Regions from separate parts of the Bradyrhizobium sp. UFLA05-108 genome, predicted to be linked through region 1. Evidence: predicted binding sites of a transcription regulator. Region 1 holds the regulator's gene; each other region holds the start of a gene.

What was found. Region 1 encodes PhoB, which activates phosphate uptake and scavenging genes when phosphate is short. Its sites were predicted from a motif close to TGTCATNNANCTGTCAT; they were not measured.
Region 2: a site for PhoB is predicted at 3,424-3,440, ahead of SO140_RS07805 (RNA degradosome polyphosphate kinase). Genes of this name have one in related genera too.
Region 3: a site for PhoB is predicted at 1,952-1,968, ahead of SO140_RS40330 (UDP-2,3-diacylglucosamine diphosphatase). Genes of this name have one in related genera too.

The regions. Positions count from the first base shown of each region.
Region 1 covers NZ_JBANAZ010000001.1:269,800-277,454, forward strand. Annotated here, with positions in the region: gene SO140_RS01160 (ATP-binding protein) at 1-97, shown strand, start outside; gene pstS (phosphate ABC transporter substrate-binding protein PstS) at 241-1,251, shown strand; gene pstC (phosphate ABC transporter permease subunit PstC) at 1,444-2,433, shown strand; gene pstA (phosphate ABC transporter permease PstA) at 2,435-3,280, shown strand; gene pstB (phosphate ABC transporter ATP-binding protein PstB) at 3,277-4,095, shown strand; gene phoU (phosphate signaling complex protein PhoU) at 4,107-4,823, shown strand; gene phoB (phosphate regulon transcriptional regulator PhoB) at 4,838-5,545, shown strand; gene SO140_RS01195 (GcrA family cell cycle regulator) at 5,771-6,283, opposite strand; gene SO140_RS01200 (aspartate aminotransferase family protein) at 6,739-7,655, shown strand, end outside.
Region 2 covers NZ_JBANAZ010000008.1:15,832-23,486, reverse strand. Annotated here, with positions in the region: gene ppx (exopolyphosphatase) at 1-1,144, opposite strand, end outside; gene SO140_RS07805 (RNA degradosome polyphosphate kinase) at 1,160-3,349, opposite strand; gene SO140_RS07800 (P-loop NTPase family protein) at 3,511-4,188, opposite strand; gene SO140_RS07795 (CDP-alcohol phosphatidyltransferase family protein) at 4,281-4,823, opposite strand; gene purM (phosphoribosylformylglycinamidine cyclo-ligase) at 4,977-6,050, shown strand; gene purN (phosphoribosylglycinamide formyltransferase) at 6,056-6,709, shown strand; gene SO140_RS07780 (cold-shock protein) at 6,797-7,000, opposite strand; gene SO140_RS07775 (autotransporter outer membrane beta-barrel domain-containing protein) at 7,384-7,655, shown strand, end outside.
Region 3 covers NZ_JBANAZ010000090.1:8,346-16,000, forward strand. Annotated here, with positions in the region: gene SO140_RS40315 (c-type cytochrome) at 1-396, shown strand, start outside; gene SO140_RS40320 (Lrp/AsnC ligand binding domain-containing protein) at 575-820, opposite strand; gene thiD (bifunctional hydroxymethylpyrimidine kinase/phosphomethylpyrimidine kinase) at 977-1,777, shown strand; gene SO140_RS40330 (UDP-2,3-diacylglucosamine diphosphatase) at 1,992-2,804, shown strand; gene SO140_RS40335 (glycosyltransferase family 4 protein) at 2,804-3,847, shown strand; gene SO140_RS40340 (threonine/serine dehydratase family protein) at 3,911-4,894, shown strand; gene SO140_RS40345 (caspase family protein) at 5,049-6,800, opposite strand; gene SO140_RS40350 (hypothetical protein) at 6,992-7,655, opposite strand, start outside.

The DNA of each region.
Region 1 (7,655 bases):
CCGGCACCGCGGCCGGCTTTTGATCGAAAGCGTGCTCAAACAGGGCGCCACTTTCACGGCCTGTTTTCCCCAGGCCAAGCCCCCAGCTGCAAGCTGAAAATCCAGCTATCTCAGGCGCTTAAGCCTGTCATCCGACTGTCACGAAACCTTCGTAAAAGCACTACCGATCGCTCCTAAAGGGGCGGCGCGGGAGCGCGATCGGGCGCGCATGGCGCTTCGCTCCCCACTATGGAGACCAGCATGAATTTCATCAAAACTATCGTCGCTGCTGGCCTGGTGGCCGCATCGACGTCGGCCTTCGCTGCCGACATCACCGGCGCCGGCGCGACGTTCCCGTTCCCGATCTATTCGAAGTGGGCTGACGCCTACAAAAAGGAGACCGGCAACGGTCTGAACTATCAGTCGATAGGCTCCGGCGGCGGCATCAAGCAGATCCAGGCCAAGACCGTGACCTTCGGCGCCAGCGATGCGCCACTCAAGGCCGAGCAGCTCGAGAAGGACGGCCTCGTTCAGTGGCCGATGGTCATGGGCGCCATCGTCCCCGTGGTCAACATCGAGGGCGTGAAGGCCGGCGAGCTGACCTTCGACGGCGAGACCCTCGCCAACATCTACCTCGGCAAGATCACCAAGTGGGATGATGCTGCCATCAAGAAGCTCAATCCGAACGTGAAGCTGCCGTCGGACGCGATCACCGTGGTCCGCCGCTCGGACGGTTCGGGCACCACCTTCAACTTCACCAACTACCTCTCCAAGGCCAGCGCGGACTGGAAGAGCAAGGTCGGTGAGGGCACGGCCGTCGAATGGCCGGTCGGTGTCGGCGCCAAGGGCAACGAGGGCGTGTCGGGCAACATCAGCCAGACCAAGAACTCGATCGGTTATGTCGAGTACGCCTATGCCAAGCAGAACAAGCTGACCTACACCGGTCTCGTCAACAAGGCCGGCAAGCCGGTGCAGCCGACCGTCGAGGCCTTCCAGGCGGCCGCGTCCAACGCCGACTGGGGCAAGGCTCCGGGCTACTACGTCATCCTGACCGACCAGCCCGGCGACAAGTCCTGGCCGATCACCGCGGCGACCTTCATCCTGATGCACAAGGACGCCACCGACAAGGCGGCCTCGCAGGAAGCCATCAAGTTCTTCCGCTGGGCCTTCAAGAACGGCAGCAAGGCGGCCGAGGAGCTCGACTACATCCCGATGCCGGACAGCGTCGTCCAGCTGATCGAGAAGACCTGGGCTGCCGAGATCAAGAGCTGATCGCAGCGGCTCTCGTCTCCCGGACGCGGTACGGCATGAAATGACGCGCCGCTGAGCCGGGACCCAGAAGACTTTGGGTGCAATAACTTCGGCCCCGGATCAGCGTCGCACCGCTTCGCGCTGCGCCGCATCCGGGGCACGAGACCGACAATAAGCGTAGATAAATTGGTACAGGGGATCGGCGTGGCAGAGATGGCCGTTCAAAGCGATATCGTCGACGACGCCGGACCATATGATCGCGCCAAGGCCTTGAGCGCGTTCAAGCTCGGCGACATGACCTTCTATTGGATCACGCGGCTCAGCGCGATCTCGGTCCTCCTGATCCTCGGCGGCATCATCGTGTCGCTGATCGTCGGCGCCTTCCCGGCCATCAGGGAATACGGCCTCGCCTTCCTGTGGACCCAACGTTGGGCGCCCTCTGCCGATCCGCCGGTGCTCGGCGCGCTCGGGCCGATTTACGGCACGCTCGTCACCTCCTTCATCGCAATGCTGATCGCCATTCCCGTCGGCCTCGGCATCGCGATCTTCCTCACCGAGCTCTGCCCGCAATGGCTGCGCCGCCCGATCGGCATGGCGGTCGAGTTGCTCGCCGGCATTCCCTCGATCATCTACGGCATGTGGGGCTTCTTCGTGCTGGGTCCGTTCCTGGCCAACACCTTCCAGCCCTTCATGATCAAGCTGTTCGACGGCGTTCCGGTGCTGGGCGCGATCTTCGCCGGCCCGCCGTCCTATCTCAGCCTGTTCAACGCCTCGCTGATCCTCGCGATCATGGTGCTTCCCTTCATCACCTCGATCTCGGTCGACGTGTTCAAGACCGTGCCGCCGGTCCTGAAGGAAGCCGCCTATGGCGTCGGCTGCACCACCTGGGAAGTCGTGCGCAGCGTGGTGATCCCCTACACGCGCGTCGGCATCATCGGCGGCGTCATGCTGGCACTCGGACGTGCGCTGGGTGAGACCATGGCGGTGACCTTCATCATCGGCAACTCCTTCCGCATCTCGTCGTCGATCTTCGCCCCAGGCACGACCATCTCGGCGGCGATCGCCAGCGAGTTCGCCGAAAGCGACGGCCTGCATCAGTCCGGCCTGATCCTGCTCGGCCTGCTGCTGTTCGTGCTGACGTTCTTCGTGCTCGCCGGCGCGCGGCTGATGCTGCTGCGTCTCGAAAAGAAGGCGGGGAAGTAACATGAACCCGATCTACGCACGCCGCCGCCGCAAGGACATCGTCATCCGTGGTCTCTGCATCGCTGCCGCCGCCTTCGGCGTCACCTGGCTCGCGCTGATCCTGATCACCTTGCTTTACAACGGCCTCACCGGTCTGAACCTTCAGATCTTCGTCGCGGACACTCCGCCTCCGGGCTCGACCGAAGGCGGCCTGCGCAACGCCATCATCGGTTCGATCATCATGACCGTGATCGGCGTCGGCATCGGCGCGCCGCTTGGCCTGTTCGCCGGGACCTATCTCGCCGAATACGGTCGCAACGACAAGTTGACCTCGGTAATCCGCTTCATCAACGACATCCTCTTGTCGGCACCCTCCATCATCATCGGCCTGTTCATCTATGGTGCGGTGGTGGTGCCGATGCGCGGCTTCTCGGCGATCGCCGGCGCGCTGGCGCTGGCCGTCATCGTGATCCCGGTCGTGCTGCGCACCACCGAGGACATGCTGCTGCTGGTGCCGAACGCGCTACGCGAGGCGGCTTCTGCTCTTGGGCTGCCGCGTTCGCTGGTGATCAAGCGGATCGCCTACCGCGCGGCGCGCTCCGGTCTCATCACCGGCGTGCTGCTCGCCACCGCACGCGTCGCCGGCGAGACCGCGCCGCTGCTGTTCACCGCCTTGTCGAACCAGTTCTTCAGCCTCAGCCTGAACAAGACGATGGCGAACCTGCCGGTCACCATCAACAATTTCGTGCAGAGCCCCTATGCCTACTGGAAGCAGTTGGCCTGGAGCGGGGCGCTGCTGATCACCCTGACCGTGCTTGCCCTGAACATTGGCGCGCGCATTCTTGGCGCCGAGAGGACTGCAAAATGAGCGATCTGTCCGTTTCCGTAAGTTCCACCGGGCGTCAGGCGTCTCCGACGCTGCCCGAGGCTCCGGCCAAGGTGACGGTGCGCAATCTCAACTTCTATTATGGCGAGCACCACGCGCTGAAGAACATCAACCTGACGCTCGGCACCAATCGCGTCACGGCGTTCATCGGCCCATCCGGCTGCGGCAAGTCGACCCTGCTGCGCATCTTCAACCGGATGTACGATCTCTATCCGGGACAGCGCGCCACCGGTCAGCTCATGCTGGACCAGACCAACATCCTCGACTCCAAGCTCGACCTCAACCTGCTGCGCGCCCGGGTCGGCATGGTGTTCCAGAAGCCGACGCCGTTCCCGATGACGATCTACGAGAACATCGCCTTCGGCATCCGCCTCTATGAGAAGATCTCCAAATCGGAGATGGACGTCCGCGTCGAGAAGGCGCTGCGCGGCGGCGCGCTGTGGAACGAGGTCAAGGACAAGCTCAACGCCTCCGGCCTGTCGCTCTCCGGCGGCCAGCAGCAGCGTCTCTGCATCGCCCGCACCGTGGCGGTGCGTCCCGAGGTGATCCTGTTCGACGAGCCCTGCTCGGCGCTCGATCCGATCTCGACCGCTAAGGTCGAGGAGCTTATCCAGGAGCTCGCCGAGAACTACACGATCGCGATCGTCACCCACAACATGCAGCAGGCGGCGCGCGTCTCGGACAAGACCGCCTTCATGTATCTCGGCGAGCTGATCGAGTTCGACGAGACCAGCAAGATCTTCACGTCGCCCAGCGACCGGCGTACCCAAGACTACATCACCGGCCGCTTCGGCTGAGGAGACAGGAAATGGCTTCTGAACATACCGCAAAGGCCTTCGACACCGACCTGCAAGAGCTCACGCGGCTCGTTGCGGAGATGGGCGGCCTTGCCGAGCGCATGATCGTCGATTCCGTCGATGCGCTGATCCGCCGTGACGTCGCGCTCGGCCAGCGCGTGGTGGCAACCGACGCCGAGATCGACGCGCTCCAGAAGAAGATCGAGGAGCGCGCCGTGCTCACGATCGCGCGCCGCCAGCCGATGGCGGTCGACTTGCGCGAGATCGTTGGCGCCATGCGCGTCGCGACCGATCTGGAGCGGATCGGCGACCTTGCCAAGAACATGGGCAAGCGCGTCGCCGCGCTCGAGACCGATTTCCATCCGCTAAAGCTGTTCCGCGGCCTGGAACACATGACCGACCTCGTGCAGCAGCAGGTGAAGTCGGTGCTGGACGCCTATGCCGCGCATGACCTGCCGGCGGCGATGGTGGTGTGGAAAGGCGACGAGGAGGTCGACGCGATCTGCACCTCGCTGTTCCGCGAGCTCCTCACCTACATGATGGAGGATCCGCGCAACATCTCGTTCTGCATCCATTTGATGTTCTGCGCCAAGAACATCGAGCGGATCGGCGACCATGCGACCAACATCGCCGAGACCGTTTTTTACATGATCGAAGGTCAGGCCATCGCCGACAAGCGCCCGAAGGGCGACATGACGACCTTCGCCACGACCGTGCCGAACACTTAAGGAGCGACGACGCCATGGGCGCACGCATTCTGGTTGTTGAGGACGAGGAAGCGCTGACCGAGCTATTGCGCTACAACCTCGAAGGCGACGGCTACGATGTCGAGACGGTGATGCGCGGCGATGACGCCGACACCCGCCTCAAGGAGCATATCCCCGACCTGATCGTGCTCGACTGGATGCTGCCGGGCCTGTCCGGCATTGAGCTGTGCCGCAGGCTTCGCGCCAGGCCCGAGACCAAGCAGCTGCCGATCATCATGCTCACGGCACGCGGCGAGGAGAGCGAGCGGGTGCGGGGGCTTGCGACCGGCGCCGACGACTACATCGTCAAGCCGTTCTCGGTACCTGAGTTGCTCGCGCGCGTGAAAGGCCTGCTCCGGCGTGCAAGCCCCGAGCGGCTTGCGACCATACTCGCCTACGGCGACATCGAGCTCGACCGCGAGAAGCGTCGCGTCGCGCGCTCCGGACGGCCGATCGACCTCGGCCCGACCGAATATCGCCTCTTGGAGTTCTTCCTGGAGCATCCCGGCCGGGTGTTCTCGCGTGAACAGCTGCTCGACAGCGTCTGGGGCCGTGACATCTATATCGACGAGCGCACCGTCGACGTCCACATCGGCCGTCTGCGCAAGCTGCTCAATCTCGGCCGCGAGCAGGACCCGATCCGCACCGTCCGTGGCGCCGGCTACGCGCTGGACGATCGTTTCGCGAAGGCGGAGCAGACTTAAGGTTTGCAGGTGGCAGCGGTGATCCAGCGGGCTGCCGCCACATTCTCCGATGTCGTCCCTGCGAAAGCAGGGACCCATAACCACGGGGAGTGGTTTGGCGAAGACTCGGAGTGATCTTCCCGCGCAATAACTGCGCCCTGGATTATGGGTCCCTGCTTTCGCAGGGACGACATCCAATTTGTTGAACCATCGTTGCGCGTCGGCCAGCCCCGCGCGCTGATGACCTCAGCGCGTGCCGGGCTTGGCCGGTGCGCGTCGGCGGTCCGCCGCCGGCTGGTAGGCGACGCGCGAATGCTGCGCGCAGTAGGGCAGGCCCGAGAGCGACTTGCCGCCACAGAAGAAGAAATCCGGGCTCGAGGGATCGCCGACAGGCCAGTGGCAGGTCGCCTCGTTGAGCTCGAGCAGCGACAGGCGCTGGCTCATCGGAACGACGTTGTCGTAGGTGATCGGATCGGGCTCGACCTCGACCTCGAAGGCCTGGGCGAGGGCGGTGTTGCCGCGCGAGATCGGGCGGCTCACCCGCATCATGTGCTGTGCGGGGCGCGCCTTGCGGGGCCGGGGAGCCGCCGAGGACGGGCTCTTGGCGCGACCGGACAGGCCCAGCCGGTGCACCTTGCCGATTACGGCGTTGCGCGTCACATTCCCGAGCTCGGCAGCGATCTGGCTGGCCGAAAGCCCGGCTTCCCAGAGCTTTTTCAATTGCTCGACGCGATCGTCGGACCAGGTCAAAACCGTCATTGCACCCTTCCCTTCGCCGCGCGCCTGCCAATCCTTGGGGCCGCGTGGCGATGTCTAAGCCTCGAAAAACCCGTGCCCCCAGAATCCCTTAAGGCTCGCCGGGCGCGAAAAACGCACCTGAACGTTACGCCGGTACATGAGGACTAAGAGGATCAGAACTGCTGCACGAGATGTCGTATCTGACACGGTAAACGCTACAATATGGCGTGACTCCCGCGCAAGAGTCTGCGGCTCCGCGTCCACATGTTCCGTCGCTAAAAGAACTCAAAATCGCCACCGCAAGACTACGGGTCAGGCGCCTTGCAGGGCCTTCTGGCGGCATTGACAGCGGTTTTTCCAAGCATAAAATGGTGACACGTGCCGCCCTTAAAAGGCGGCACGTTTCGTTTTCCGGGCAGGTCAATGATGCGCTGCGCAAGGCAGCCTCAGCCGGCCCCAACATCCAAGTGACCGCCATGACCAAGAGCGCCGCGACGCATCTGCTTCCCGTTTTCGCCAGGGCCGAGCTCGGCTTCGAGCGCGGCGAAGGCTGCTGGCTGGTCGCAACCAATGGAGAGCGCTATCTCGATTTCACGTCGGGCGTCGCCGTGAATGCGCTCGGTCACGCGCATCCGCATCTGGTCGGGGCTCTGCAGGAGCAGGCGACAAAGCTCTGGCACATGTCGAACCTGTTCCAGAGCCCGGACGGTGAGAAGCTCGCGGTCAGGCTCTGCAACGAGAGCTTTGCGGACTTCGTGTTCTTCTGCAATTCCGGCGCCGAGGCGATGGAATGCGTGATCAAGGTGGTGCGCCGCTATCATGCCACCAAGGGCCATCCCGAGCGCTACCGCATGATCACTTTCGAGGGCGCTTTCCATGGCCGCACGCTGGCAACGCTCGCCGCTACGGGGTCTGCAAAATATCTCGAAGGCTTCGGTCCGCCGATGGACGGCTTCGACCAAGTGCCGCATGATGACCTGGAAGCCGTCAAGAAGGCGATCGGCCCACAGACCGCAGGCATCCTGATCGAGCCGATCCAGGGCGAGGGCGGCGTGCGCTCGGCGTCTCCCGCCTTCTATCGCGCGCTGCGCCAGCTCTGCGACGAGCATGGCCTGCTGCTCGCCTTCGACGAGGTGCAGACCGGCATGGGCCGCACCGGCGAACTCTTTGCACATCGCCGCCTCGGCGTGACCCCTGACGTGATGTCGCTGGCGAAAGCGCTTGGCGGCGGCTTTCCGATCGGCGCGTGCCTTGCGACCGCCGAGGCGGCCTCCGGCATGACGCCCGGCTCGCACGGCTCGACCTTCGGAGGCAATCCGCTCGCCGTGTCCGCGGCGAACGCCGTGCTCGACGTGATGCTCAAGCCCGGCTTCTTCGATCACGTGCAGAAGAT
Region 2 (7,655 bases), on a different contig from region 1:
CGAGGCTCAGCGTCTGCTCGCCGCGGTGGTCGGGATGGACGCGCCAGCCGATGTCGGAGAGCAGACACGCGGTGTGGCGAAGCCTGCGGTCCTCTTCCGTCTCGCGCAGCTTCACCACGCGCACGAAGCGGTCGGTCCACTCGATCAGCTCGCGGGCATGGCGCGCCGAGCGCGACATCAGTTGGTTCAGCTCTTCCGCAGCGCAGATCAATCCGTCCTTGGCACGTTCGGCTTCCGACAGCTTCTCGTGCAGCAGGCCTTCGCGCACGCCGAAGGTCGAGAACGCGATCGTCTTCGGCCGGGCGACGCGGATGATGTGCTCGAGCACCAGCGCGGCATAGGTGAGGAGCGGCCGCCGCGCGTCGGCGACTACTTCGATGTCGGCGAGCATGTTGGACGCAACCAGGCGCCGCAGGCGTCGCGCAAAATCCAGCGCATCCGCCGCCGGTATCGAATAGCCGTGCATCACCTGGAGCGGATAGCCGCTCTGGATGATGTGGATGCGGGCGAGTGCGCGCCATGTGCCGCCGACCGCATAGAAGGTGCGGCCATGCCCGGCCTTGAGCTGCGCCACGGCGTCGAGTTCCTCGCGCACGATACGGTCGGCGCGCTTCAGCGATTTATGCGCGAGATCCTGCAGGGCGAGCCCGCCCAGCGGCAGCGTCACGCCGCTGCGCACGCTGTTGCGGTGGACCTCGACGAGCTCCAGCGAGCCGCCGCCGAGATCACCGACGATGCCGTCGGGGTGGTGGATGCCGGAGACGACGCCGAGCGCCGAGAGCCGTGCCTCGCGCGGGCCCGACAGGATCTCGATCTTCACCGCGCAGATACGCTCGGCCTTGGCGATGAAGTCGGGGCCGTTGGAGGCGTCCCGGCACGCGGCAGTCGCGATCGCAAAGACGCGGCCGACCTGCATCACGCGGCAGAGTGCCCGAAATCGCTTCAGCGAGGTCAGCGCCTTGTCGACCGCGTCGGGCGCGAGCAGACCGGTGCTCTGCACCTCGCGGCCGAGGCCGCAGAGCGTCTTCTCGTTGAAGATCGGAATGAGGCTCCGCGCCAACGCCTCGTAGACGACGAGACGAACCGAGTTGGAGCCGATATCGATCACCGCGACGCTTGCGCCACGTTTGCGCGGCCGTGTCACGGCAACAATCCCCAATCAGGACTGATGACGTTCGTTCCGGCGCGTGAGACGCCGCGGCGAGGATTCCTTGAGCGACTTTCCACGGCCAGACAGACTCGGATTTGTCATGAAGTAGTTGTGCACGTTGAAAGGCTCCTCGCCCTTCGCGGCTTTCATACGCGTTGACGATCCATCGGGCAACAATTGCCAGCTCTGCTCGTTGTCCTTCAGATTCGCGACCATGATCTGTTCGAGAACCTGCTGATGTACCGTTGGATTTTGCAGCGGGCACAGCACTTCGACACGGCGATCGAGATTGCGCGGCATCATGTCGGCTGACGAGATATACACAGCCGCTTTCGCGCTCGGCAGGCCCTGGCCCATGCCGAAACAGTAGATTCGACCGTGCTCGAGGAAGCGCCCGATGATCGACTTGACGCGGATGTTCTCTGACAGGCCGGGGATACCCGGCCGCAGGCAGCAGATACCGCGCACCACGAGCTCGACCTGGACGCCGGCTTGAGACGCCTCGTAGAGCGCGTCGATGATGTCGGGGTCGACCAGGGCATTCATCTTCATCCAGACCGCGCCAGGCTTGCCGTGCCGTGCATACTCGATCTCGCCCTGGATGTGCTCGAGGATGCGCTTGCGCAGCGTCAGCGGCGATACCGCCATCTTGTCGAGATCGCTCGGTGCCGCGTAGCCGGTGATGAAGTTGAACACGCGCGCAGCGTCGCGGCCGATGGTCGGGTCCGAGGTGAAGTAGGAGAGATCGGTGTAGATGCGCGCGGTCACCGGATGGTAGTTGCCGGTGCCGGTGTGAACATAGGTGGTGAGGCTGCCGCCCTCGCGGCGCACGACCATCGAGAGTTTTGCATGCGTCTTCAGCTCGAGGAAGCCGTAGACGACCTGCACGCCGGCGCGCTCGAGGTCGCGCGCCCAGCGGATATTCGCTTCCTCGTCGAAGCGCGCCTTGAGCTCGATCAGCGCGGTGACGGACTTGCCCGCCTCGGCGGCCTCGGCCAGCGCGCGCACGATCGGCGAATTGTTGGAGGTGCGGTAGAGCGTCTGCTTGATCGCGACGACGTCGGGGTCGCGCGTGGCTTGCTGGAGAAACTGCACCACGACATCGAAGGATTCATAGGGATGGTGGACGATGAGGTCCTTTTGCCGGATCGCAGCGAAGATGTCGCCGCCATGCTCGCGCACGCGCTCGGGATGACGGGGCACGTACGGGGTGAATTCGAGGTCGGGGCGATCGAGGCGGGTGAGCTGCGACAGCTCGTTCATGGCGAGCACGCCGTCGACCAGGAACACTTCGTCATCGGCAGCTGAAAGCGCGTGCTGCACGAAGTTGCGCAGTTGCTCAGGCGTCTTGGCATCGACCTCGAGCCGGATCACCGATCCACGGCGGCGGCGCTTCAGCGCCGTCTCGAACACGCGAACGAGGTCTTCGGCCTCTTCCTCGATTTCCATTTCGGAGTCGCGGATGATGCGGAAGGCGCCCTGGCCGTGCACGGTATAGCCGGGGAACAGACGGTTGATGAAGAGTGCGGTAGCCTGCTCGAGCGGGATCAGCCGCGTCACGCCATCAACGGGCAGTTTGATGAAGCGGTCGATCTTGCCGGGCATGCGGATCAGCGCGTTCATCTGCCTGCCGTCGGCGGCGCGCGTGAGCTGCAGGGCGATGGTGAAGCCGAGGCTCGGAATGAACGGGAAGGGGTGGGCGGGATCGATCGCAAGCGGGGTGAGCAGCGGGAATACGTTGTGGAGAAAGTAGTCCTCCAGCCACGTCCGCTCTGCCTTGGTGACATCCTTGCCGTCCACCAGCACGATGCCGACCTCGGCAAGCGTGCCGCGCAGATCGCGCCAGATCGCCTGCTGGTCGCTTGCGAGTTGCGAGACGGTCCGGTTGATCAGGGCGAGTTGCTCGGACGGGGTCAGGCCGTCGGGGCTGCGCTCGGGGATACCCTCTCGGACCTGCGCCTTGATGCCGGCGACGCGGACCATGAAGAACTCATCAAGGTTATTCGCCGAAATCGACAGGAATCGCACCCGCTCCAGCACCGGGTGGTGGGAGTTGACGGATTCCTCCAGGACCCGGCGGTTGAAATGTAGCCAGGAGAGCTCGCGATTGATGAATCGCTCGGGGCTCGTGGCGATCGCCGGCAGACCCGTCGCTTCTAGTTCTTTTTCTTTGATTTCAATAGCTTGCGCGGAGTCCATGAGAAGTCGGTCCATATTGTCTCGCCTTACTTTGCGACTTACGCGCAAAACCGGCGGGAGCATGTGTTAATGCGATGACGTTTCGATGACATTGATGTTCCGCCGCTCGGCCGCGTCAAGCGGTCGAGGTGGGCGGGGGCCTGCAAAAGGGACTGGAAATGTCAGGCGTCGCGGAGCAGCTCGGCCGCCAGTGCGCGGGTCACGGGCCGGCCGAGCCGCAGGGCTTCGCCGTCGAGCAACTCCACGGCCCGCCGCGCGGCGGCGGAGGAGCGCTCCAGGCGGGTCGCGAGATAGCTGACCACGCTCTCATCCACGCTCAGTTGGCGGTCTGCGCAGAACTTGACGATCAGGCCGCGGAAAAGCTGGTCGTCCGGCGGCAGGAGCGACACCACCGGCACGGCGCGCAGGCGCGAGCGGAGGTCGCGCAGCTCGATATCCAGTGCCGCCGGTACCTCGCGGCCTGTGAGCAGGACGTAGGCGCCGTCCTCGCGCGCGAGGTTCAACAGATGGAAGAGCGCGCGCTCATCCAAATCCTTCGCTTTCAGGTCCTCGACGACCAGTGCGCCCGTGGCGAGCGCTCCAGGCACGGCGGCCGCAGTCAATGCATTGGCGGTAGTGGAGCGGGCGCCCGCCTCTTCGGCCCAGATGGCGGCGAGGTGGCTCTTACCTGAGCCTTCGGGCCCCGCCAGCCACATGATCCGGTTTGGCCATTCGGGCCAACCGGTGATCAGGGCGAGACCGGCGGCGTTGGCGGGGCCTTCGAGAAAATTGTCCCGGCTCAGGCTTTCCGCATGCGGAAGCGAAAACGCCAGTTGTCGGGGATGAACGCGGCCTGCCACGCTTGCTTTGCTCCATGCCGGACGGGCCGGCTTTGTTCGAAGAGATTCGACCTATCGGGCGGGAGTTGGCCTTTTGCGGGGCCGCATCCCCCTCATTTCGCCTCGATCGTGCTCATGTGTCGCAGCCACTCGACGAGATAGAGCGACACGGAGGAGAGCGTGAAGACCGTGACGAGGCCCATCAGGATTATATCATAGGGTCCGGGGTTGAAGCCGAAGGCAAGGGAGGCCAGCACCAACGCCGCATACGCCACCTGGGCTGCAGTGTTGAGCTTCGACACTTTCGACGGCTTCATCTCGACCGGCTTGTCGAACAGCCAGGAGACGATCACGGCGGCGACGATCATGATGTCGCGGGAGACCACCAGAATCACGATCCAGCGCGGGATGTCGCCCCAGATGCCGAGTGCCAGATAGATCGAGACCAGCAGCGCCTTGTCGGCGAGCGGATCGAGCAGGGCGCCGAGCTCGCTCCTCATGTTGAAGCGCTTGGCCAGGAAGCCGTCGACGGCGTCGCTGATGCCGGCGATCAGGAAGACGGCGAACGCCACCTCCATTTGGCTCGACACAATCGCCCAGACGATGATCGGGACCAGCATAATGCGGCCCAGGGTAATGATGTTCGGAATACTCACGCGGCGCTTCCCGGCACCCGGTGTGACCTCGAATCCGGCCCTTTGGAGGCTGAACCGGTTGATATCTACATAGTATAGCCTCAGGCCTCTTGCGAGCCATTGCGCAACCCTCGAATTCGACGTAACCAGCCGCAAATCCACTGGAAATCCGGCATGACCGACCGCAAAAACGGCCTTACCTACGCCGATTCAGGCGTCGACATCGATGCGGGCAATCGCTTGGTCGACCTGATCAAGCCGATGGTGCGCGCCACCGCGCGTGCCGGCGCCGATGCCGAGATCGGCGGTTTTGGTGGCCTGTTCGATCTCAAGGCAGCCGGGTTCAAGGACCCGGTCCTGGTCGCCGCCACCGACGGTGTCGGCACCAAGGTCAAAATCGCTATCGAGACCGGCCTGCATGGCGGGATCGGCATCGACCTCGTCGCGATGAGCGTCAACGACCTCGTGGTGCAGGGGGCTGAGCCGCTGTTCTTCCTCGACTATTTCGCCTGCGGCAAGCTCGACCCCGAGGCTGCTGCGTCGATCGTCGCGGGCGTTGCCGAAGGCTGCCGCGAGTCAGGTTGCGCATTGATCGGCGGCGAGACCGCCGAGATGCCGGGCCTCTACAAGGACGGCGACTATGATCTCGCCGGTTTCGCGGTTGGTGCTGCCGAGCGCGGGACGCTACTGCCGCGCAAGGATATCGCCGCGGGCGATGCAGTGATCGGGCTCGCGTCCTCGGGCGTGCATTCCAACGGCTTCTCGCTGGTGCGCAAGATCGTCGAGCAGTCCGGCCTGGGCTTCGAGGCCCAGGCGCCGTTTGCGCCGGTCATGACGCTCGGGGGGGCGCTGCTCGCGCCGACCCGGCTCTATGTCAAATCCTGCCTGCGCGCGATCCGCGAGACCGGCGCGGTGAAGGGCCTTGCCCACATCACCGGCGGCGGCTTCACCGACAACATCCCGCGCGTGCTGCCGAAACATCTCGGTGTCGGCATCGATCTCGCCCGCTTGCCGGTGCTGCCGGTGTTCAAATGGCTGGCGGCGCAAGGCGGCATCGCCGAGCTCGAAATGCTGCGCACCTTCAACTGCGGCATCGGCATGATCGCGATCGTCGAGCCGGATGCCGCCGACAAGGTGATCGAGGTCTTCACCGATGCCGGCGAGACGGCGGCGCAACTCGGCACTGTGATCCCGGCCGAGGGCGAGCATCGCGTCGTTTATAACGGCCAACTCGATCTGTCGCTGTAAAACCCATGAAGCGCCGTGTCGCCATCCTGATCTCAGGCCGAGGCTCCAACATGGCGGCGCTGATCAAGGCCGCCGCCGCACCGGATTTTCCGGCGGAGATCTCGCTCGTCATTTCGAACAAGGCCGCCGCACTGGGCCTGGAGAAGGCGAGGGCGAGCGGCGTAAAGACGCTGGTGATCGAGAGCAAGCCGTTCGGTAAGGACCGCGCCGGCTTCGAGGCGGCGCTGCATGCCGCGCTCGACCAGCACGGCATCGAGCTGATCTGTCTCGGCGGCTTCATGCGGCTGTTCACGGCAGAGTTCACGCAAAGCTGGTACGGACGAATGCTCAACATCCATCCCTCGCTGCTGCCGTCCTTCCCCGGTCTTGATCCGCACGGCCAGGCTTTGCGCGCGGGCGTCAAGCTGTCCGGCGCGACGGTGCACTTCGTGATCCCCGCGACCGATGCCGGCCCAATCGTGATGCAGGGCGCGGTTCCCGTCAGCGACAACGACACGGCGGATACGCTCTCCGAACGTATCCTCGAAGTCGAGCACCGCATCTATCCCGAAGCGCTGCGCCTGCTTGCGACCGGCAAGGTCCGAATCGACGGCGATGTCTGCAAGACGGGGGGGAGCGGCGGCTCGGAGAATTTCTTGATCTCGCCGGTGGTGAGCTGAAGCGCCATGCAGGCTTGAGCCACAAACGAAATCCCCCGGGCGGAGCCCGGGGGAATTCATGCGTGTCAGTCGATCGTGGGCAGAAAGTCAGTGAACCCTGAGGTTCTCCGCCGAGGTCTTGCCGCGGTTCTCCACGAGATCGTATTCAACCACCTGATTTTCATTAAGGGTGGTCAGCCCAGCGCGCTCGACTGCGGAGATATGGACGAACACGTCCTTGTCGCCGCCATTCGGCTTGATGAAGCCATAGCCCTTTGTCGGGTTGAACCATTTGACGGTGCCCTTTTGCATCGCCAGTCTCCTCCTTCAGACATAAAAAAGACGCGGTCACGTCTTTGCGCGTGCCACGCCACAAACGGGCTTCCGGAAGTCTGTTCGAGTCTTGAGTCTCAATGTCGCGAAACGCACAGTCGAGCGGCCAAATCCGATTGTGCCGGATATTGCAACATGAAAATCGCGCGCTAGCAAGCAGCGTGCAAAATTCAAGTCCCGATCCGGCGCGCGACGGCAGAGTTCGTGACCTGTGGCAGCGGTACCACAGGGCGGGGTAATCACCCCGTTCGATGCCGCCCAAGCGATTGACCCTTCACGCCGGTTCAGCGCAAATCGTCGCAGGTGCCGCGATGCGTGTTGCATTTTTGCGCGCCGCCATTTGCTTCGGGAATTGTGTCGTCATGCGCCGCCTATCGCAGCCTTCAGGGACTAGGCGGACGAGCCGGCCGGGTTTTGTCCGGCGGGCCGCGAGCATCACCGCGATCGCCCTTGCGCTCTCCCTGATGATCCTGGTCGCGCCGGCCCATGCGCAGACGCCGACACCAACGCCCACAGCGACCCCAACGCCCACCCCGACACCTACGCCGTCACCGACGCCAACCGCGATGAACTACGGCCAGTCGGCGGGCAACACAACGCTCAACCTCGGCTCCAGTTTCCTGGAGCGGCTGGG
Region 3 (7,655 bases), on a different contig from region 1:
TTCGTAGCCGATGCCGCGCGCGCGCCGCAATGGAATCGCGGCGCCTATCTCGTGAACAGTTTTGGCCACTGCGCCGAGTGCCACAGCCCGCGCAATCTGCTCGGCGGCCTGATGACGTCGCAACGCTTTGCCGGTGGCCCCAGTCCGGACGGTGAGGGCTGGGTCCCGAACATCACGCAGAAGGGCATCGGCGACTGGAGCGAAAAGGACATCGCCGATTTCCTCGAGACCGGCGACATGCCCGAGGGCGACAGTGCTTCCGGCGCGATGCGGCCGGTGATCAAGAATCTCGCGCAGCTCACGCCGGAGGACCGCGCCGCGATGGCCGCATATCTGAAATCGCTGCCGCCGGTCGAGGGACCCAAGCCGCCGCCGAAGCGGAAGGAGGGCGGTTAGAGCAGATGAGATTTGGCCCGGCTGATCGCGGGGTCTTACCTCTCCACAGCGGGGAGAGGTCGGATTGCGAAGCAATCCCGTGAGGGGCCGCAGCGATCAGTGAGATCGTACCCCCCACCCGGACTGCATCTTTCGATGCGATCCGACCTCTCCCTGCGGGAGAGGTGAGATTGGGCGGCTAGCGGCCGCCAAACGCCTTGAAGGTGATGATGGTGAGGGTGTCCTGGATGCCCGGCAGGACCTGTACCTTCTCGTTGATGAAGTGGCCGATGTCGGTGTCCTTGTCGACATAGAACTTCACCAGGAGATCATAGTGACCGGCCGTGGAATAGATCTCGGAGGCGATCTCGGCTTCGGCGAGCGCGTTGGCGACCGTGTAGGACTGGCCGAGCTTGCATTTGATCTGAACGAAGAAAGGAACCATCGCGGTTGCTCCGAAGGCATGATTTGGCGGCTAATAGGCCAAAATCGGCCGGCTTTAGCAAGCGAACTTGCTGGCCTCGTGGCGTAAGCAAGCTTGCTGGTCCCGGGTATGCGCGTTAGGACAGACCATGGCCCCGATCCATCCGAAAGCCGCGCCATGACGACGCCCATAGCGCTCACCATCGCCGGCTCCGATTCGAGCGGCGGCGCCGGCATTCAGGCCGACCTGAAGACCTTCGCCGCGCTCGGCGTCTACGGCGCCTCCGCGATCACGGCGCTGACCGCGCAAAACACCAAAGGCGTGACCGGCATTCATGCGGTGCCCGCCGGGTTCGTGACCGCGCAGATCGATGCGGTGTTCTCCGATCTCGATGTCGACGCGGTCAAGATCGGCATGGTGGCGCAGGCCGCGAGCATCGATGCGATCGCCTCCAGCCTGGTGCGATGGTCGCCACGGCATGTGGTGCTCGATCCAGTGATGGTCGCGACCTCCGGCGACCGGCTGCTGGCGGCAGAGGCCGTCGAGGCATTGCGCACAAGGCTCATGCCACTTGCATCGGTGATCACGCCGAACCTGCCCGAGGCAGCCGCGCTGCTTGATGAGCCGGTAGCAGAGAGCGAGGCCGGGATCGAGAGCCAGGGGCGCCGCCTGCTCGCGCTTGGCTGTCGCGCGGTGCTGATCAAGGGCGGGCACGGGCAGGGCGCCGAGAGCATCGACTATCTCGTCAGCGCGGACGGCGTGATCGCGCTCGCCGCGCCGCGGGTTGCGACCCAAAACACCCATGGCACTGGCTGCTCGCTGTCGTCTGCCGTCGCAGCAGGGCTTGCCAAGGGCGAGGACCTCGCTACGGCCGTGCGCGATGCCAAGGTCTGGATCAGTACGGCGATTGCCGCCGCCGAACGCTTCAGCGTCGGTCACGGCCACGGGCCGATCCATCATTTCCACAAATACTATTGACCTCGGCCGCGATGGCGGCGGCTAGCCGGCGTTAACCAATAAACCTAGGGGTTCCCGGAGTTTTGCGGAGGCCTCTGCGGGGCCATGTCGCCTGATTGTCGCATGCGGCTGATATCCGCGAAGAGGGCGAGGCAAGGTTTGATTCGTATCTGAGGGTGCCTCACAGGTTCAACCGGTCATCCCCCTGTCACGGGATATTGTTACAGGCTGGCGCATGGGAAGTTACGATGTGAGTGACGAGAGCCCGGAGCGGCGCTTTCGCACGTTGTTCATCTCCGACGTTCATCTCGGAGCCCGCGGTTCGCAAGCCGACCTCCTGTTGGACTTCCTGCGCTACCACGACGCCGATACGATCTATCTGGTCGGCGACATCGTCGATGGCTGGGCGCTGAAATCGAGCTGGCACTGGCCGCAATCGCATAACGACCTCGTCCAGAAGCTGCTGCGCAAGGCTCGCAAGGGTGCCAAGGTCATCTACGTACCCGGCAATCACGACGAGTTCCTGCGCAACTATTACGGCACGCATTTCGGCGGCATCGACGTCGTGGAGAACACCGTCCACACTGGTGTGGACGGCAAGCGATATCTCGTCATCCACGGCGACATCTTCGACCTCGTGGTGCAGAACGCGCGCTGGCTCGCCCATCTCGGCGACAAGGCCTACGACTTCGCGATCCAGATGAATCGCTTCGTCAACTTCTTTCGCCGCATGTTCGGCGTGCCCTATTGGTCGCTGTCGCAATGGGCCAAACAGAAGGTCAAGAACGCAGTCAACTATATCGGCGCGTTCGAGCAGGCGCTCTCCGCCGAAGCACGTCGCCATGACGCCGACGGCGTGATCTGCGGCCACATCCACTACGCCGTGATCCGCGACGAAAACGGCATCCGCTACATGAACTGCGGCGACTGGGTCGAGAGCTGCACCGCGCTGGTCGAGCACGATGACGGCCATTTCGAGATCATCACCTGGGCAGATCAGTTGCAGAAGCCTGCGGCCGTTCCACAGGTCGCGGCAAGAGCCGCATGATGCGCATCCTGGTCGCGACCGACGCCTGGCACCCGCAAGTCAACGGTGTGGTTCGGACTCTGACCAAGCTCGCTGACGCTGCGAAGGCGCTGGACGTCGAGTTCAGCTTCCTCACCCCGCAATCGTTCCGTACCTTCGCGATGCCGAGCTATCGCGACGTGCGGCTCGCGATGCCGCGGCCGGCGAGGATTGCCAAGCTGATCGAGGAGGCGGGCCCCGACAGCATCCATATCGCGACCGAAGGGCCGATCGGCCTCATGGTCCGCCGCTATTGCCGGCAACGCAAGCTGCCCTTCACGACGAGCTTCCACACCCGTTTCCCCGAATATGTCCGCGCCAGGGTACCGGTTCCGGGCTCGCTGATCTGGCGGGCGCTGCGCCGTTTCCACGCGTCCAGCCGCGCCGTGATGGCGGCGACCCCGGCGCTGGCGCGCGAGCTCAGTGAACGTGGCTTTGACAATGTCGTGCTGTGGCCGCGCGGCGTCGACAACAAGCTGTTCTATCCCCGCGCCATCGATCTCTGCTTCCCCGCGCCGGTGTTCCTCTGCGTCGGCCGAACCGCGATAGAGAAGAATCTCGAGGCGTTCCTCGACCTCGATCTGCCCGGCACCAAGGTGATCGTCGGCGACGGACCGGCGCGCGCCGGCCTTGAGCAGGCCTATCCCCAGGCGATCTTCTTGGGGGAAAAGCACGGCGAGGCGCTGGCCGAAATCTATGCGGCCGCGGATGTCTTCGTGTTTCCGAGCCGGACCGACACCTTTGGCCTCGTGCTCCTCGAAGCGCTGGCGAGCGGCCTTCCAGTGGCGGCATTCCCGGTGAAGGGGCCGCGTGACGTGATCGGCGATGCGCCGGTCGGCGTGCTGGATGAGGATCTGCGCAGCGCCTGCCTCGCGGCGCTCGACATTTCGAGGCAGGCCTGCGTCGAATTTGCTGCCAACCATACCTGGGAGGCGTCAGCGCGCGCCTTCGTCGACAGCATCCGGGCCGTCGGCGCCGTGCTGCCGCACGCCCAAAGGCCGGAACAGCCGCGTTTCGTCGCCTGACTCCACGGCACCCTCACGCGGCGGTGTCTTCCCAGCCGTCAAGGGGCGGGATACAAATTGCCCATGACGGAACAGCCCCTCCCGGTCGGACCTGCCGACATCGATGCCGCAGCGCGCGTGATCGCGCCCTTCGCCATCCGCACCCCGCTTTTGTCCTTCCCCGTGCTGAACGAGCGCGTCGGCGCAAAAGTGTTCCTGAAGCCGGAGATGTTGCAGCGGACCGGCTCCTTCAAGTTCCGTGGCGCCTTCAACAAGGTGTCCTCGATTCCGCAGGACAGGCGCAGCGGCGGCGTTGTTGCGTTCTCCTCGGGCAATCACGCCCAGGGCGTGGCGGCCGCGGCAAAAATCCTCGACATGCAGGCGACCATCGTGATGCCGTCGGATGCGCCGCTCTCCAAGCGCGAGCGCACCAAATCCTACGGCGCCGAGGTCGTGCTGTACGATCGCGACCGTGATGATCGTGAGGCGATCGCGCGCGGCATCGCAGAGAAGCGCGGCGCAACGCTGGTCAGGCCCTATGACGATCCCTTCGTTATCGCAGGGCAGGGCACCGCAGGCCGCGAGATCGCCGAGGACATGGCGGCGCTCGGCATTGCGCCCGACATCGTCGTGGCGCCGGCTTCCGGCGGCGGCCTGATCGCGGGCGTCGCGACTGCGGTGAAAGCGCGTTATCCGCAGGCCCAGCTCGTCGTGGCCGAGCCCGAGGCATTCGACGATCACAAGCTCTCGCTTGCGAGTGGCCACCGCGAGGCGCATGCCCCTGCCGGACGCACGATCTGCGACGCGCTGATGGCGCTGATCCCGGGCGAGATGACCTTCGCCATCAACGGCAAACTGTTGTCGCGTGGCGTCACGGCCTCCGATGCGGAGGTCGGCGCGGCCGTCGCGTTTGCCTATCGCGAGCTGAAGCTGGTGGTCGAGCCCGGCGGCGCCGTTGCCCTCGCCGCGCTGCTCGCCGGCCGCCTCGATGTTGCCAGCAGGAACGTGGTCATCGTGCTCTCGGGCGGCAATGTCGATGCCGACTTGTTCGCCGAGCTCGTGGCTTGATTCTTCGTCGGTTGGTGTGAGCCGAAGTGCTCCGTTTACCTCTCCCCGTCGGGGAGAAGTAACACCGAGATCGTGCTCGCGCGGCCCAGCCTGACGTGACGAAGGGGCGGAGCATTGCTGCTCCGCCCTTCGCCATTGTTGCAGCCAGGGGTGATCAGTGCATGAAGCCGATGCGGCGAGTCATACCGGCGTTCGCCGGTGCCTGATTCATCGTCTGGGCATATTGCGGCTTGAAGGTGTTGTTCATCGCACCGCCGCCAGCGCGGCTCGGCATGGTGTTGAGCTGCGGACGGTTGGTCTGCAGCAGAATGTTGTTCGGCGGATTGTTGTTGGGCTTGACGATGCCGGTATTGCCGTTGTCGGTCCGGTTCGGCTGGTTCTGGGGCTGGACGTTGTTGGTCTTCACGTCGACGTTCTTGATGTCGACGTTGGATTTGCCCACGGTCGTCGCCGGCAGCGTCACGATCTTGCCGGCGGTGCCGTTGTTGGTCGTGCCGTTGGTCGGCGCAGGCAGGGTCACGATCTTGCCCGGGAGCTGCGACGGCGTGGTGTTCGGCTGATTGTTGGGGGGCGGCGTGCTGATCTGGCCGCCACTGCCGACCTTGCCGATGACGTTGCTGTCGATCGGCTTGTTGGCGTTGTTCAGCGCGCCGCCATTGCCCTGCTTGACGAGCGGGATGTACTTGGTCGGGCCGAGATTGCCGGGCTTCAGCGTCGGCGCGATGGTCTGCGGTGCGAGGAAATGCGTCGCCTGCATCAGCGGGATCTGCTTCGGCTCTATCTGGAGCGTTAATGCCGACGTTGCATAGGGGCTGCGGACGTAACTGTCGTAGAAGTTCTTGTAGGCGACCGGTGAGTTGGTGAGAACGGCCTTGTGCCAGGCTTCCGCCATCAGCAGGTTGGCGAGCAACGAGCGGATGTGGTCGCACAGCGGGTCGTGCGGGTACATCTGGACGAACTCCTGATAGTACTCAGGATTGCCCTCGGAGAGCACGTAATCGTAGGCCTGCCGCGCGGAGCGGCTCGGCAGGTTGGACGCCATCTGCACGACCGGCGCGTTCACCGGCGCACGGTTGGCGGCAACCGCGGTGTCACCGAAGAAATAGAAGTCGCTCGTCAGCGACGAACTTTCCCACGGCGTTTGCTGGCCGTCGGTGGTGTGGTTCACCTCCAGCCGCACCCGCTTGAACAGCTGCTCGATCGGCACGTTCGGTTCACGCGCGACGTTGAGGAAGGCCTGGGTGTAGGGGCTGTGATCGCCCTTGCCGTCGAGAGCTTCAGCACCGGGCGCGGTCGAATAGCCGACGATCGAGCCGTTCGGTGCATCGACGATGGCAAGACCGCGATTGGCATCGATCAGGGATGGGAACGGATTGTTGCGGCAGGCGTCGAGAATGACGATGCGCATGCGGCTCGGGATCGTCTCCAGCGTCGACATCACGTCGACCAGACGGACCGAATTGTTGACGAGCTCGGTCGGGTTCGAGACTTTTGCATCGACGGGCACGAGATAGTTCTCGCCGGCAAGCTGCACGCCGTGGCCGGCGTAGTAGACCATCGCAATCGTGTTGGGTCCGCGCGAGGCGACCTTCGCGGAAAAGTCCTGCACGACCCTGAGCATGTCGTTCTGGGTCAGGTCGGTTGCGGAAATCACCTCGAAGCCGGCGGAGTTGAGGAATTGCGCCATCGACTGCGCGTCATTGTCGGGGTTCACGAGCTGCGGGGCATTCCGGTAGTTCGAATTGCCGATCACCAGCGCCACCCGCTGCTCGGGGCCTTGCAGCGCGGTCGGCGCGGCATTGCCCTGCTCGACGATCGCGGTCTGCGCGGCAACGGGATTGCACGCAAAGCCGAACAGGCTGCCGAGCAGGCCCGCATACATCAGGAATGATTTGAAATGGAACATGAGCGTGCTCCCTCGGACTAATCTCGACGTGAGATTGGTTGCGGGGACGCTAGACCGGGTTCATGAAGTGTACGTGATGCAAGTCACGATGGCGCCAGGCGTGATCTGCGTCACGCTGGGAACCGCTTCTTGAGCTGGAGCGCCTTCAGCTAACGAGAAGCACCCTCGGTGTCGTTCCCCGAGCTCGCGCCTCACGAGAAGAACGCAATCTTCTCGGCCTGAGTCATGCGGCGGATTGGCGCCAGTGGATCGTTGGCGGCTGGGCGTGGCTTTTGCAGCATGCCGCTCGCGAGAATGGTTGCGCCGAGTGACGGCTCCGACAGCGGCGAGGGCATCGGAAGGGACGAAGCCTGCGAAGCCGCTTGTAGCGTCGCATGCAGAGCTGCCAAGGCCTCCGTTGGCGCCGGACGTTCCATGATCGCAACGGCGGGCTCGAACGGCGCGACCGGTTCGGCTGCGATCGGCTCGGGCAAAGCTGGCTCTTGCAAGGCTAGTTCTTGCAAGGCTGGTTCTGGCAAGGCCGGTTCGGGCAAGACCGGCTCGGCGGCGACGGGCGTCTCGACAGGGGCTGTGGCTTCAGCAGGCTCGGCGATCGCCTCGTCGAACTCGGGATCGGGCGCGGCCATCTCCATCGCGATCCGCTCGAGAATAGCTTCGTCTTCCGCCTCGGCTGCGGCGTCGATCGCGAACTTGTCGGCGGCTTGCGCAATGGGGGCAGGTTTGGCAGCGCTTTCTTCGATCGCGATGTGGCCTTCCGCCAGCTCGGGCTCGCTGGCGACGTCCATCGCCTCGTTGATCGCCACCTCGCCGACGACCTCGGTCGCGGCAACCGTGGCCTCAGGCTCGGAAACTGTC